DNA from 2 places in the Hafnia alvei genome. Region 1 is predicted to be linked to the other one. Evidence: predicted binding sites of a transcription regulator. Region 1 holds the regulator's gene; the other holds the start of a gene.
The links. Region 1 encodes PhoB, which activates phosphate uptake and scavenging genes when phosphate is short. Its sites were predicted from a motif close to CTGTCATAAAACTGNCNNAT; they were not measured.

Region 1 (3,424 bases):
TAAGGGGGATCGGCGAGCCACTGTAGCGAATATGCTCGCTGCTGGTCACGCGCTGGGGGCGATGGATATGGCCCAACGCAATGTAATCGGCAGGAGGAAACGCGGAGGCAGGGAACGCATCGAGTGAGCCAATGTAGATATCACGCACCGAGTCGGACGTGCTGGCACCGATAGTGGTGAGATGTCCGGTGGCAATAATCGGCAGGTTTCCGCCTAAGGCGTCGCGTTCGGCAACGGCCAGATCGTACAACGACTGATAATGCGCAGCGATAGCCTGCTGGAGGGCGTTTTGTTTTTCTGCGGCAGATTGCCCCGCTAAGCTGATTTGGATATCTCTAGGGCGCAGATATGGCACCGCGCACAAAATAGCGCCGACGGAGCCATTGCGCTGTTTGAGCGGCAATACCTGATGCTGTAAATCGCCTGCGCTGCTGGCGATAACTTGGGTGTTCAAGCAGGCTAATAAATCGCGAGATTCATTCAGCGTGGCTACCGAGTCATGGTTGCCACCTAACACCACCAACTGGCAGCCCGTTGACTGTAATTCCACCACGAAGCGGTTATACAGCTCGCGCGCGTAGCTCGGCGGTGAACCGGTATCAAATACGTCGCCAGCCACAATAATGGCATCGACTTGATGCGCCGATGCTTGTTCAATGAGCCAGCGCAGAAAGGCCTGATGTTCAGCGCTACGGCTTTTGGTATAAAAATGCTGACCAAGGTGCCAGTCTGAAGTATGGATAAGACGCATAAGAGTTCTGCTGTCCTTGCTGTGCGTAGCGTGGGTCACTACCGAGAATAAAATTGATTATACGCAATCTCGAGGGGAGGTGAACCCATGTCCGGCGCTAAGGCCATAATCGGTCTAGGTTTACAAAACCATTTATTACAGTGATGCTGGGCATATTGTTTTTTTTCATAAATCTGTCATAAATCTGACGCATAATGGCGCCCGCAACCAAACTTAAGCAGGATTAACAATGGCCAGACGCATATTGGTAGTAGAAGATGAAGCGCCAATTCGTGAAATGGTGTGTTTTGTTTTAGAGCAAAACGGCTACCAACCGGTTGAAGCCGAAGATTATGACAGCGCGGTGAACTCACTTTCTGAGCCTTATCCTGATTTAGTGCTGCTGGATTGGATGCTGCCGGGCGGTTCTGGGATCCAGTTCATCAAGCATATGAAGCGCGAGGCGTTAACGCGTGAAATTCCTGTGATGATGCTGACCGCTCGCGGTGAAGAAGAAGATCGGGTGCGCGGTTTGGAAGTGGGCGCAGACGATTACATCACCAAGCCCTTTTCGCCCAAGGAACTGGTGGCCAGAATTAAAGCTGTGATGCGCCGTATTTCACCGATGGCGGTGGAAGAGGTGATTGAAGTGCAGGGGCTGAGCCTCGATCCGACATCACATCGCGTGATGGCCAATGAAGCCCCGTTGGATATGGGGCCCACTGAGTTTAAGTTGCTGCATTTTTTCATGACTCACCCCGAGCGCGTTTATAGCCGCGAGCAGTTGCTAAATCATGTCTGGGGCACTAACGTTTATGTAGAAGATCGCACCGTGGATGTTCATATCCGCCGGCTGCGCAAAGCGCTAGAGCTGAGCGGGCATGATAAAATGGTGCAAACCGTACGTGGGACGGGCTATCGTTTTTCGGCGCGTTTCTAACCCGCTATGCATATGCCGTGACGCTTGTTTAAAAGATCGAGATACACGGGTCTAGCACACCGCGGGGCGCTCCGGCGGCTTGCGCCGCTACGACCCCATCGGTGTACTCCCCCTAAAATCGAGCTTAAGTAAACGGTATGATTATGCATTGGGACCCTTAATCGGGCCTCACTGATTTTGGGTATCACTATGTCTATTATTTCTATGTTGTTAAGAACAAAGAGCCAACATCGTGCTTGAACGCCTATCGTGGAAAAGACTGTTGCTGGAGCTGCTGTTTTGCTGCATTCCGGCGGTGATCCTTGGGCTACTGATCGGCTATTTGCCGTGGTTTCTGCTGGCTGCGGTGTCTGCGCTTTTAGGCTGGCATTTCTATAACCAGCTGCGCCTCTCGCACTGGCTATGGGTCGACCGTAGTATGACCCCACCCGCAGGGCGAGGAAGCTGGGAGCCGTTGTTCTATGGTTTATATCAGATGCAGCAGCGTAATCGACGCCGTCGTCGCGAGCTGGCACTGCTGATTAAACGTTTTCGCAGCGGCGCAGAGTCTTTGCCCGATGCGGTGATTATGACGACCGAAGAAGGCAATATTTTCTGGTGTAATGGCTTGGCGCAACACCTGCTCGGTTTTCGTTGGCCGGAGGATAATGGTCAGCACATTCTTAATCTTCTGCGTTATCCCGAATTCACGCATTATCTGCAATCGCAAGATTTTGCCCGACCGCTCACGCTGCACCTCAATAATGGCCGTTTCGTTGAATTTCGGGTGATGCCGTATGCCGAAGGTCAACTGTTGATGGTGGCGCGCGATGTGACTCAAACGCGGCAGTTAGAGGGGACTCGGCGTAACTTCTTTGCCAACGTAAGCCATGAACTGCGAACGCCGCTGACCGTGTTGCAGGGCTACCTCGAGATGATGAACGATGAGGATATGGCGGCTCCGGTGCGGCAAAAAGCGCTTGCGACCATGCAAGAGCAAACCAAGCGCATGGACAGCTTGGTGAAACAGCTATTGACCCTCTCTAAGATCGAAGCGGCTCCGCCGATTGCCCTGAATGAAATTGTCGATGTGCCCGTGATGCTGCATATGCTCGAGCGTGAAGCGCTGTCGTTGAGCAACGGTCGACATGAAATCACCTTCCGCATCAACGATAAGCTGAAAGTGTTCGGCAACGACGATCAGCTGCGTAGCGCGGTTTCTAATCTGGTATACAACGCGGTTAACCACACGCCGGACGGCACCAAAATTGAAGTCTGCTGGCAGCAAACTACCCAAGGTGCGCAGTTCGAAGTCAGCGATAATGGCCCCGGCATTGCAGCAGAGCATTTGGGGCGTTTAACGGAGCGTTTCTATCGGGTCGATAAAGCGCGTTCGCGCCAAACCGGCGGCAGCGGCTTGGGGCTAGCGATAGTCAAACATGCGTTGAATCATCATGAAGCTACGCTCAATATCATGAGTGAAATTGGCCTGGGCACGCGCTTCGTGTTTACCCTGCCGCCGCATCTCATTGTGCCACTATCAGGTGAGAGCGTGGCGCAAAAAAACAAAGGCCAGAAAGGGCTACCGAGCAAGGAAATCTGATGCAGGGACGTCAAATCAAACAATGGAAGGCGGCGCTGATTGGCGTCGTTTGTGGTTTTATCTCGTTACCCGCGATGGCGATCGGCCAATCGATGCTGTCGGGGAATTTGTCCAGTGCGGGTTCGGATACGATGGTGAACCTGATGGCGCTGTGGGCAAATAACTTTTCGCA
Region 2 (3,424 bases), 1.5 Mb from region 1:
ATCGAAAACTACGAATCCCTGCGTGCGTTGTTGATTGAGCGTGGCTATCACTTTACGTCTGAAACCGACACCGAAGTGATCGCGCATCTCACCCATTGGGAGCAGCAGCAGGCTGGTGGTTCTCTATTAGAAGTGGTTCAACGCGTTATTCCACAGCTGCGTGGCGCTTACGGCACCGTAGTGATGGATGCACGCCATCCAGATGTGCTGGTCACCGCCCGCTCAGGTAGTCCGCTGGTGATTGGTTGCGGGATGGGAGAAAACTTTATTGCCTCCGATCAGCTGGCACTGCTGCCTGTTACTCGCCGCTTCATCTTTTTGGAAGAGGGCGATATAGCCGAAGTGACGCGCCGTACGGTGAAGATCTTTGATAAAGAAGGCAATGCTGTTGAACGCGCAGAAATTGAATCCAACGTGCAATATGACGCGGGTGACAAAGGTGCATACCGCCACTACATGCAAAAAGAGATCTACGAGCAGCCGTTAGCCATCAAAAATACCCTCGAGGGGCGTTTTAGCCACGGTAAAGTTGATCTGAGCGAACTCGGCGAGAAAGCTGATGCGCTGCTGGCGAAGGTGGAGCACATCCAGATTATCGCCTGTGGCACGTCATACCACTCGGGTATGGTGGCGCGCTATTGGTTTGAATCTCTGGCCGGTGTGCCTTGCGACGTGGAGATTGCTTCTGAATTCCGCTATCGCAAGTCTGCGGTACGTAAAAACAGCCTGATTATTACGTTATCTCAGTCGGGTGAAACTGCGGATACGTTAGCGGCTTTACGTCTGTCTAAAGAGATTGGCTATTTAGGCTCGTTGGCTATCTGTAACGTAGCGAGCTCGTCGCTGGTGCGTGAATCTGATTTGGCTCTGATGACCAAAGCAGGAACGGAAATCGGCGTAGCATCAACCAAAGCGTTTACCACTCAGTTAACCGTTTTGCTGATGCTGGTGGCGCGTATTGGTCGCCTGCATGCGATGCCTGAACAGGTTGAACACGATATCGTTCACGCCCTGCAAGCTCTGCCTGCGCGTATTGAGCAGATGTTATCAATGGATCAAGGCATTGAAGAATTAGCCGAAGATTTCATGGATAAACAGCATGCGTTGTTCCTTGGCCGTGGCGATCAGTACCCAATTGCAATGGAAGGTGCTCTGAAGCTTAAAGAGATCTCCTATATCCACGCAGAAGCCTATGCGGCAGGTGAACTCAAACACGGACCACTGGCGCTGATTGATGCCGATATGCCGGTGGTTGTGATTGCGCCAAACAACGAACTGTTGGAAAAATTAAAATCCAATATTGAAGAAGTTCGCGCGCGCGGCGGTTTACTGTATGTCTTCGCTGATAAAGACGCAGGCTTCACCGATAGCGAAGGTATGCGCATTATTTCTCTGCCGCACGTAGAAGAGGTGATTGCGCCAATCTTCTATACCGTTCCGCTTCAGCTGCTTTCGTATCACGTGGCGCTGATCAAAGGTACTGATGTCGATCAGCCGCGAAATCTGGCTAAATCGGTAACCGTTGAGTAAACCTGTCTCTAAGCCCCGTTCGCGGGGCTTTTTCATTTTTCCCCGCCAACAAACATTTCATCTGTAATAAAACTGTCATATTCCATACATTTTACTGTCATCAAACTGCCTTATTTTCCCTCCTGCACCATACTTAAACTTGATTGTTCACACTGATGCTGATGAATAACACTCCCCGTGGAGGGAATATGAAGCCGATGCGTTCCTTGGTTGTCACTAAAAAAATGGTTACCTCTAAGACTGTTGCTGCCATTGTTGCTGCAACTTGCTCTCTGACTACAATGTCTGCATTTGCCGCGACCAGCTTGACCGGTGCCGGTGCGACTTTCCCCGCGCCTGTTTATGCTAAGTGGGCAGATACCTATCAGAAAGAAACCGGTAACAAAGTTAACTATCAAGGTATTGGTTCTTCCGGCGGCGTTAAGCAAATTATTGCTAACACCGTTGATTTCGGTGCTTCTGATGCGCCTCTTACCGATGAAAAACTGGCCGCAGACGGTCTGTTCCAGTTCCCAACCGTTATCGGTGGTGTGGTGCTGGCGGTCAATATTCCGGGTTTGAAATCTGGCGAACTGACGCTGGATGGCAAAACTCTGGGTGATATCTATCTGGGTAACATCAAAAAATGGAATGACCCAGCGATCACTAAATTAAATCCAGGCTTAAAACTGCCCGATACCAACATTGCCGTGGTTCGCCGCGCTGATGGCTCTGGTACTTCTTATGTCTTCACCAACTATCTGGCGAAAGTGAACCCAGATTGGAAATCTAAAGTTGGCGCAGGATCTACCGTTAATTGGCCAACCGGTTTGGGCGGCAAGGGTAACGACGGCGTAGCCGCGTTTATCCAGCGTCTGCCAGGTTCCATTGGCTATGTTGAGTATGCTTACGTTAAGCAAAGCAAGCTGGCTTATACCAAGCTGATCTCTGCTGATGGCGACGCTGTTCTGCCAACGGAAGAGAGCTTTAGCAACGCTGCTAAAGGCGCTGACTGGAGCAAATCCTTCGCCCAAGACCTGACCAACCAGAAAGGCGCTAATGCATGGCCTATCAGCTCCACCACCTTCATTCTGGTGCATAAAGATCAGCAGAAACCAGAGCAGGGTGCTGCGGTACTGAAATTCTTTGACTGGGCCTATAAAAATGGCGGCAAAGAAGCCAGCGCTTTGGACTATGCACCACTGCCTAACGCTGTCGTTGAGCAGATCCGTGCAGCATGGAAGACCAACGTAAAAGATAGTTCAGGTAAAGCGCTGTACTAATGTTTCATCCGCTTCCAGAGCTGATGCTTTGGAAGCGGAACACTAGTTTAAGAAGAGAATCACATGGCTGAACATCCGTTACCTAAGCCTTCGTTGCCCAAGAAAGAATCAAAAATAAAACCACCGAGTAAAAACGGTGACGTTATCTTTGGTGCTCTAGTCAAACTAGCAGCGCTGATTACTCTATTGTTGCTGGGCGGCATTATTGTTTCGCTGTTTATCGCGTCGCTGCCGAGCATCCAGAAGTTTGGCTTCGCCTTCCTGTGGTCCAAAGAGTGGGACGCACCAGCGGAGCAGTTCGGTGCCTTAGTACCCATTTACGGCACGATCGTCACCTCAATCATTGCCTTAGTGATTGCCGTACCGGTGAGTTTTGGGATCGCGTTGTTCCTCACTGAACTCGCACCAACTTGGCTGCGCCGCCCGCTGGGTGTTGCGATTGAACTGTTGGCCGCTATTCCGAGCATTGTTTATGGCATGTGGGGGCTGTTTGTTTTTGCTCCGCTGTTTGCCGAATATTTCCAAACGCCGGTGGGCGATGTGCTTTCCGGTATTCCGATTGTGGGTGACCTATTTGCTGGCCCTGCGTTTGGTATCGGTATTTTGGCAGCCGGTGTGATTCTTGCCATCAT

Region 2: pstS (phosphate ABC transporter substrate-binding protein PstS) is a predicted target of PhoB. The motif match lies at 1,592-1,611, and genes of this name have one in related genera.

What each region holds. Positions count from the first base shown of each region.
Region 1 is NZ_OZ061315.1:3,397,422-3,400,845, reverse strand. It holds gene sbcD (exonuclease subunit SbcD) at 1-751, opposite strand, end outside; gene phoB (phosphate response regulator transcription factor PhoB) at 981-1,670, shown strand; gene phoR (phosphate regulon sensor histidine kinase PhoR) at 1,903-3,252, shown strand; gene AB3Y96_RS16155 (PstS family phosphate ABC transporter substrate-binding protein) at 3,252-3,424, shown strand, end outside.
Region 2 is NZ_OZ061315.1:4,852,947-4,856,370, forward strand. It holds gene glmS (glutamine--fructose-6-phosphate transaminase (isomerizing)) at 1-1,530, shown strand, start outside; gene pstS (phosphate ABC transporter substrate-binding protein PstS) at 1,755-2,792, shown strand; gene pstC (phosphate ABC transporter permease PstC) at 2,856-3,424, shown strand, end outside.